One region of the Massilia niabensis genome, then DNA from elsewhere that is predicted to be linked to it. Evidence: predicted binding sites of a transcription regulator. Region 1 holds the regulator's gene; each other region holds the start of a gene.
What was found. The regulator sigma-54, encoded in region 1, starts transcription at its own class of promoters, with help from an activator protein. The targets are predictions, from matches to a motif close to TGGCANGNAANCTGCTTT.
Positions count from the first base shown of each region.

Region 2: pqqA (pyrroloquinoline quinone precursor peptide PqqA) is a predicted target of sigma-54. The motif match lies at 1,383-1,400, and genes of this name have one in related genera.
Region 3: ACFPN5_RS09140 (PEP-CTERM sorting domain-containing protein) is a predicted target of sigma-54. The motif match lies at 1,285-1,302, and genes of this name have one in related genera.
Region 4: ACFPN5_RS17990 (PEP-CTERM sorting domain-containing protein) is a predicted target of sigma-54. The motif match lies at 1,316-1,333, and genes of this name have one in related genera.

Region 1 is NZ_JBHSMU010000008.1:89,008-91,207, forward strand. It holds gene lptB (LPS export ABC transporter ATP-binding protein) at 1-340, shown strand, start outside; gene ACFPN5_RS07345 (RNA polymerase factor sigma-54) at 366-1,841, shown strand; gene hpf (ribosome hibernation-promoting factor, HPF/YfiA family) at 1,905-2,200, shown strand, end outside.
Region 2 is NZ_JBHSMU010000015.1:11,248-13,447, forward strand. It holds gene pqqC (pyrroloquinoline-quinone synthase PqqC) at 1-215, opposite strand, end outside; gene pqqB (pyrroloquinoline quinone biosynthesis protein PqqB) at 212-1,147, opposite strand; gene pqqA (pyrroloquinoline quinone precursor peptide PqqA) at 1,213-1,287, opposite strand; gene ACFPN5_RS14520 (hypothetical protein) at 1,649-1,984, shown strand; gene ACFPN5_RS14525 (hypothetical protein) at 2,087-2,200, opposite strand, start outside.
Region 3 is NZ_JBHSMU010000009.1:233,546-235,745, forward strand. It holds gene ACFPN5_RS09135 (PAS domain-containing sensor histidine kinase) at 1-1,037, shown strand, start outside; gene ACFPN5_RS09140 (PEP-CTERM sorting domain-containing protein) at 1,335-2,057, shown strand.
Region 4 is NZ_JBHSMU010000015.1:790,401-792,600, forward strand. It holds gene ACFPN5_RS17985 (S8 family serine peptidase) at 1-328, shown strand, start outside; gene ACFPN5_RS17990 (PEP-CTERM sorting domain-containing protein) at 506-1,252, opposite strand; gene ACFPN5_RS17995 (RelA/SpoT family protein) at 1,788-2,200, opposite strand, start outside.

The sequences.
Region 1 (2,200 bases):
GCTGCGCGAGAACCAGGCGCTGTCGCTGTCGGGCGGCGAGCGGCGCCGGGTCGAGATCGCGCGCGCGCTCGCCACCAACCCGCGTTTCGTGCTGCTCGACGAACCGTTTGCCGGGGTCGACCCGATTGCCGTGATCGAGATCCAGCGCATCGTGCGCTTCCTGAAGGAGCGCGGCATCGGCGTCCTGATCACCGACCACAATGTGCGCGAGACGCTTGGCATCTGTGACCGCGCCTATATCATCAACCAGGGCGCCGTGCTGGCCTCGGGCCGCCCTGACGACATCATCGCCGACGAGTCGGTACGACGCGTCTACCTCGGCGAACACTTCCGCATGTAGTTAAAACGAAGAACCAAGCGGCATCATGAAACAATCCCTGCAACTCCGGACTTCGCAGCACCTGGCGCTGACGCCACAGCTACAGCAGTCGATCCGCCTGCTGCAGCTGTCCACGCTCGAACTGCACCAGGAGATCGAGCAGATCCTCTCCGATAACCCGCTGCTCGAGCGGATCGACGACCCGCTCGACAATTCCGTGCGCCTGCTGGCTGACGGCGCCATCAACGATTCGCCCGTCCAGCAGCCCGATGCGCCGGCGCCGAACGGGGACGAGCCAGCCGCTCCAGGGGAGGCTGGCGAGGCGCTCGATGCCAACGGCGGCGATGTCGAGCGCGGCGAGGCCGATGCCGACTGGGGCGACGCGCCGCGTGCATCCGGCAGCGACGGCGACGACGATGGCCGGCCGCAGCTGGGCGCCATTGGCGTGACGCTGCGCGAGCACCTGTCGGAACAGATCCGGGTAACGGGTGCGAGTACGCGCGACCGCGCGCTGGCCGAACTGGTGATCGACGCCATCGACGACAACGGCTACCTGGAAGAGCAGCTCGACGAGATCCACGCGCGCCTGCCCGAAGAGCTGGAAGTCGATATGGACGAGCTGCGCTGCGCGCTGGCGCTGGTGCAAAGCCTCGATCCGGTCGGCGTCGGCGCACGCAGCGCCAGCGAGTGCCTGGCGCTGCAGATCCGGCAGATGCCGGGCGTGCCGCTGGTGACCCGGCGCATGGCCCTGAAAATCGTCGAGGGCTATCTGACCTGGTTCGCCCAGCGCGAATTCAACAAGCTGAAAAAGGCGCTCGACTGCGACGACGAAGACCTGCGCGAAGCGCAAGCCGTGATCCGCCAGTGCAATCCGCACCCGGGCGCGGCCTTTGCGTCGAGCACCTCGGACTACGTGGTTCCGGACGTTATTGTCCGCAAGACCGGGTCCGGCTGGAGCGTAATGCTGAACCACGAAGTCATGCCGCGCCTGCGCGTGAACAACGTCTACGCGGCCCTGCTCAAGCAGGGCAAGGGCGAAGGCCAGATGAGCGCGCAACTGCAGGAAGCGAAGTGGTTAATTAAAAATATGCGCCAGCGTTTCGACACGATCCTGCGCGTTTCGCAGGCCATCGTCGAGCGTCAGCGCAACTTTTTCAGCCATGGCGCGGTTGCCATGCGTCCCCTTGTGCTCCGCGAGATTGCTGATACACTAGGCCTACACGAGAGCACGATTTCTCGCGTGACAACTCAGAAATTCATGCTGACCCCGCACGGCATGTTTGAGCTGAAGTATTTCTTCGGAAGCCACGTCGCCACCGAAGCGGGGGGCGAAGCCTCTTCGACGGCGATCCGGGCGCTCATTGCGCAACTGACAGGAGCAGAGGACCCCAGGAACCCATTATCCGACAGCAAGATCGCGGAAATGCTCGGTGAACAAGGCATGGTCATCGCGCGCCGCACGGTTGCAAAATATCGTGAGGCCCTCAAGATCCCTCCGGTCAGTCTCCGCAAATCCTTGTAACAACGGCAGCCATGCGCGACCCAAGCGTGCTGCGTCAGCCGTTTCTTTTTCAAAGGAGTGTGTATGAATCTCACTATCAGCGGTCACCACCTCGACGTTACCCCTGCCATCCGTGAATACGTACAGAACAAGCTGGAACGCATCACGCGCCATTTCGATCAAGTGATCGACTCCCACGTCATCCTCGCCATCGATAACCTCACTGAAAAAGACAAAAGGCAGAAAGCCGAGATCAACCTGCGCCTTTCCGGCAAGATGGTGCACGTGGAAAGTGTGGCGCAAGACCTGTATGCCGCGATCGACCTGCTCATGGACAGGCTGGATCGCCAGGTGATGAAGTACAAGACCATCCTGCAAAA
Region 2 (2,200 bases), on a different contig from region 1:
TCGCGGTCCGGACAATTGGCAATGATGGCGCCGTCTTTTTGGGGAATGTTGACCTGGTAGTAAAACCGGTTGGCGACCCAGCCGCGGATCTGGTCATCGCGCAGCAGGCCGTCGTTCATTTTTACGTTGAACGGGTGGTTGATGTGGTAACCGGCGCCGCGTGCGCGCAATTGCGCTTCGAACTCGTCGCGGGTCCAGGGCGCGGCAAGGGTCATAGCCGGATCTCCATGCCGTCGAAGGCGACTTCGATGCCGTGGCGCGCCAGGATGGCGCGTTGTTCGGAGTCCTCGTCCAGGATCGGATTCGTGTTGTTGATATGAATGAGCACTTTGCGCCGCTCACCGATGCTGTCGAGAACGGCAATCATGCCGGTCTCGCCCGATTGCGGCAGATGCCCCATGTCAGCCGCGCTCTTTTTGGAGAGTCCGAGCGCGATCATTTCGTCCGCACTCCAGAAGGTGCCGTCGACCAGCACGCAGTCCGCCGCCCGCATGGCGGCCCCCACCGGTGGGTCGATGGCGCCCAGGCCCGGTGCATAAAACACCGACTTGCCGCTCGCCGTATCCTCGATCAACAGGCCGATGTTGTCCCCGATTTCCGGACGCTCACGGTGGACCGAATACGGCGGCGCTTTGCTGCTGAGCGCCAGCGGCCTGAAGCGGATGCCCTCGATGCCCGGCACCTCGATCGACGGCATGCGGTCGACTCGTGTCGTGTCGCTTCCAACTGGCAGTTCATGCCAGCGTACGCCGCAGTAATTGGACAGTACCGGCACCAGCGGCAGCCCGCTGTTGAGTTCGTTCCAGACCGGCGCCGTACAGTAGAGGGGCAACGGTTTCCCCTCGCGCAGCATCAGCAAGCCGGTGACGTGGTCGATCTGTGCATCCATCAGCATCACGGCGGCGATACCGGAATCCCGCCTGGCGCGACCTGGCTGCAGCACCGGCGTGGCACGGATTTGCGCAAGGATGTCTGGCGAGGCGTTGACAAGCACCCAGTCGTTCCCGTTGGACGAGACCGCGATCGATGACTGCAAGCGCGCCGTTGCGCGGACGCCGCCACTGCGCAGCCCGGCACAATTGTGGCAGTTGCAGTTCCACTGGGGGAAGCCGCCGCCCGCTGCCGAGCCCAATACGATGATGTTCATAGACTGGTCCAATGAGCCGGTGACGGCACCAACCTGGCGGCACCGTCGCCGGCTTCAACGCTGTGCTAGCGATTCGCAATATAAAGCGTGATTTCAAATCCAAAACGCCAGTCGATAAATTCCGGTTTGCTCCAGGTCATGATTGATCTCCTCAAGAATAGATAATTGGCCGTTTCGATTGCGCCAGTCAACGGCTCGACTGCGAAGCTGGCGATCGGTACAGTCGAGAAGAGATTAGGCAATATCTATGCCATCCATATGCCAGCGGCTTGTGAAAGCGTTGATGCCTTGCAAAAGGAGGAATGACGGTGTGCCAAAATTGAACAATGGGTATTGCAGTAATGGCACACTGCGATACAGGCGTGGAGTCAGGGTGCTGGTTTGGATCAGGCCGCCTCTTTAGCGGCACAGATGACAGTTCGCTCAACTCAGGAGTAGACTCGATGTTGCGCTGCACAATGCAGCGTCCCACCGATTCCGGTCACTCACCAGGAGAACGACATGTTGACGATGAACGCCCACCCGAACGCGGCATTTCCTACCGTAACACCGGTCCCGTTTCTGGATACCTGGTCGAAAGTCTCCGGCTTGTACCGGGACGCCGCGCAGGCCAGCACCCAGCAATGGGTGCTGAGCTCGTCGCGCATCATCCAGGAGCATACGTTGCGCGCATTCGTGTCCGCATCGCAGGCCTGTGCCGATGCATTGGCAAAGAACGCGATCTCCGTGCAGCAGCAATCGATGGGGCGTTTGCTGGATGCGAACCAGAAGGCGATGGGAATGGTGGGCGAAGCGTTTACGAAGGCATGGATGGGAGGCTTGCAGCCGGCGAAATGAAGGAGCCAGGGCCCAGTCCACGCCCTTGGGGCTGGGCCTTGTGCTTACGCCTCAGCCGTCCCATCCCCGCTCCTGCCCCGGTGCTTTTCCGGCACCCGCACTTCAGACGCAAGGAATCGTCTTGGCCGCCGGCATCGTACTCAAGGGCAGGAAGCCTGCCGCAGCAGCTGCCCCGGCCTCGGCGGGCGAAATCTCGAAGATGCCGATCCTGCCATC
Region 3 (2,200 bases), on a different contig from region 1:
CGCTGTCCGACAAGTATGCGGGCTATCGCCACTATGATGCCAGGACCGACGGCAGCGGTATCTACGCCGAGGTGTGCCGTACTAACCGGCCTCTCAGGTTGACGCACGACGAACTGGTGGCCCACTCGGCCTGGAAGGGATTTGGCGCGCATGCCGCCCATCATCCGACCATGCGTGGCTGGCTGGCCGTGCCGCTGATCGACCGCAAGGGCAATAATATCGGCCTGATCCAGGCATCGGACAGGTTCGAGGGCGATTTCACCGAGGAGGACGAGGCGATCCTGGTGCAGCTGGCCTCGATTGCCGCGAACGGTTTCGAGAATGCGCGCCTGTACAGCTCGCTCCAGGAACAGGACCGGCGCAAGGACGAATTCCTGGCCATGCTGGCGCACGAACTGCGCAACCCGCTGGCGCCGATCGCCTCGGCCGCCGAGCTGCTGAAGATCGGCATCGCCAGCGAAGAACGGGTGCGCAAGTCGAGCGAGGTCATCAGCCGCCAGGTAAAGCACATGACTTCGCTAGTCGACGACTTGCTCGACATTTCGCGCGTCACGCGCGGGCTGATCCAGCTCGAGTGCGTGCCGCTGGAGGTGATGGCGATCGTCAGCGGCGCCGTCGAGCAGGCGCGGCCTCTGATCGAGACACGCATGCATGCGCTGACGGTCGTCCCCGACCCGGGTGGCCCACGCGTGATGGGCGACCCGAACCGCCTGGTGCAGGTCCTGGCCAACCTGCTCAACAATGCCGCGAAATACACGCCGCGTGGCGGGCAAATCGTGGTGTGGGTCGAACGCGGCGCGCAATCGGTCAGCATCCACGTCCGCGACAACGGGATCGGCATCGGCGGCGCCCTGCTGCCGCACGTGTTCGACCTGTTCACCCAGGCCGAACGCACGCCGGACCGTTCACAGGGCGGGCTCGGCATCGGCCTGGCGCTGGTCAAGAACGTCGTCACCCTGCACGGCGGCACGGTCACGGCGCACAGCGACGGGGCGGGCATGGGCAGTACCTTTACGGTGACCTTGAACACCTTGTAGGCCGCGTCATCCGTCTGCACCCACGCTCCCTGCTGTTGACGAATGATGCGCCGTTGCCCTGCAAGCAGGACAGGCTGATCCATAAAATGACCCATGAATACCTCGACTGTGGTGGCGTCTGCTTGCCCGGCCAGCAAGTGGCGCCCCTACATGAGGCGCTCGATCCTTGTCGAAAAACTTTACAGTCCTGCATCAATGCCAACGGCGCAATTCTCTAAACAATTGATTTTAAAGTAATAGTAGTTTCTGGCACGCAATTTGCTTAAAGGTAATTACACTTTCTTTCTTATAATTACCATGTTCAAAATATCTACTCTTGCCATTGCCGCCCTGTTCAGCCTGACGGGTATCGCCCACGCTTCCGTGATTAATACCGCGGCTTTTGCCAAGGAATACAGCGGTACCAATAACAGTGCAGCCAAGGCCAACTTGACGCAGCCCGAGAAAGATGGCGTCACCATCGACTTCCGCTTCATCTTTACCCCGACGAAGACCACTGGTCTTTCGGATGATCTGGAAGTGAACGACTTCCTGGGCTTCTGGTTCAACGACGCCACCAAGGGCCCGAACATCGGCCTGAAGGCCAATTGCGGCAACGGTACCTGCACGAACGACCTGTTCGTTCGTTTAGGCGGCAGCAAGGGCAGCTTCCTGACCAATAGCGAAATCGACGCCGGCAAGGAATACCATCTGTTCGGTTACCTGTACAAGAGCAAGGGCAGCCAGGTGTACGACAACTTCGATGCTTGGCTCAACCCGACTGCGTTCCAGATGCACGCTCTGACAGGAGCCCATGCAAGTGCCGTCATGCCAGCCGTTATCCCTGCTGATTACAAAACCGTCAAGTCGATTCAAACTGTCGGTTTCCGTACTGACTCCCTGAACAACGGCGTCAAGGTAACTGTCAGCAACCTCAATCTGAATGTCGACGTGGTCCCGGTGCCGGAGCCAAGCAGCCTCGCACTGCTGGGACTGGCGCTGGTTGGACTGGGCGCTGCGCGCCGCCGCAAGCAGGCTTGATCCCCTGAGATTGCGAAACGGCGCTTCGGCGCCGTTTTCTATTTTTGCCCCTACCACGTGTAAAATTTTTCGACACCGCAACGCTTATTCCATTGCAGGTCGCTGCAATACGAAAAACGCGCATTTCTGCGGACTGGACCAAG
Region 4 (2,200 bases), on a different contig from region 1:
AGTGCCGGTCAACGTCGCCAATAGCACCTCGACCATCGCAACGGTGAGCGACACGGTCGCGCCGGTTGTGACGATCAACAACCCGGTCGCTGGCGCGGTGAGCGGCACGGTGGCGATCAGTGTCAGCGCCACCGACAACGCTGGTGCGGCGGGTATCCGCACCAGCCTGGCCATCGACGGCAAGGTCGTGGCGAACGGCCAGGGCGGTTCGCTCTCGTACAGCTGGAACACGCGCAAAGCAGCGGCTGGGACCCATACCGTCGCCGTCACTGCACGCGATGCGGCGGGCAATGCCGGTTCTAGGTCGGTCAGCGTCACTGTGCGTTGATCAAGTCACACGCGTTGACGCCGGTCTAGAGAAAGAAATGGCGCCCGAGCAGGCTGTGTAATTAGTCTGCAGCGCCGGTAAACCAACAGAGCCTCCCAAGGTCAAACCCGGGAGGCTTTGTTCATTCTGGTGGGGACGCCCGAACGCCTGGCGGGCGGCCGGCCCTACCTGTTCCGGTTAGCGTTTCCCGGCGTAGCGGCGGCGCATCACGCCGAAGGCCAGCGCGCCTGCGCCCAGCAGTGCAACCGACCCTGGCTCCGGAACTTCGGCAGGGGGGGCGACGATTTCCCGCTCGAAGGCGCCCACGTACACGCTTTCGGGTCCTCCCGCAGTGCTGCCCGCGGCGAACTGGATGCCGCCGCCGAGGATGCATTGCGACAGCGTGGGACAGTTTCCGACGGCTTGTGCAGCCTGGGCGTCGTCAAGAATAAACCGGTATTCGCCGGACTGGCCAATGCCACCAGTTTCGGTCAAGAACAGGTCGGGCCCTACATACGAATATGTCGTGAGCGTGTTATTGAATGTACTGAAGAGACTGAGGTAAAGGTCGGTCAGGGTGGCAGTGCTGTCGTTGATGCCGAGCTCGTCGATGTTCACAACAAAGCCGAGCTGTCCAGCACTCGTCAGGCCGGCAATATCGCTGAGCCGATAGGTACGATTGATGGCAAGATTGTCCCCACCGTCCAAGCCCTCCTCGCAGGCCCGGCTCGGGTTGTTCGAACCGCCGCTGGCGGTAGGCCTGACGCAACCAGACTCGATGCCGTCTCCGTTGCCGGTGTCATTCACCGTTACCACGGTACGCACGGCGCCAAGTCCAGTTCCCGTAGTTGGGGTACCGTTCACAGGAATCAGGTTCGCAAACGCTGGCGCGGCACCGGCGACCAGTGTTGCTCCAAGTGCGACTTTAAGGAAAATAGATTTCATTACGAGACTCCGCAAAAACACTTCGTTGACGTACAGAAATACAACAGAACGTACGAAAATAGAGAAGCAATTTGCGAGCCCATGTAAAGACATTGAGCGTAATCAGTTACTTATCGTGGGTAGAATTGTAACAGAGTGGCTATGTGTAAAAAATACCGGCAGTTTCTGAAAGTAATGATTTTTTAGAATAAACTTTATTGAAAGCTCGTCATTTCAGAATTTAATTCAAAATTGAAAGAAAAATCTTGATTTTGTTCTTTAGTGGCTAAGAGCGCCTAATAAAACCTTCAGAGCAAGGCGCGGCGACGAAGACAGTACGACTGTACGGCGAGGAGCTGCAACGCAGCTATGGAGGGTTTGTTAGGCGCTCTAAAGCGGATTGACCGCCTGTACACGCTCGCAGGTGTCCACGCTGCACTTGGTCAAGCATTGTTCCGGAGCGCGTCACCCTGTCAAATGCCGCCGGGTCCACTTGGCAAGGTCGCAAAAAAATAGCCCACCAAGGTGGGCAACAGATATCGTCCATCAGGAAGGGTCAGGCGCGTTCGCGCTCCACCCGGTTCACTCCCGCCACCCGCCGCAGGTTGCGGATCAGGTGCGCCAGGTGCACGCGGTCCTTCACCTGGATGGTGAAACGCAGCTGGGTCATCATATGCTCGTCGTCCTCGTCCATGCCGACATAGGTGATGTTGCCGTCGGATTCGCCGATCTCGGCCGCCACGCGCGCGAGGATGCCTTTTTCGTTGTTGATCAGGAGGCGGATGCGGCAGTCGAAGCGGCGGTTCAGTTCCTCGCCCCATTGCACGGCGATCCAGCGGTCCGGTTCCTTCACACGCAGGCGCTTGGCGGGCAGGCAGTCGCAGGTGTGCACCACCAGGCCCTGGTCGCGGCGCAGCTGGCCGCTTATCTGGTCGCCCGGGATCGGCAGGCAACACGGCGCCAGTTGCA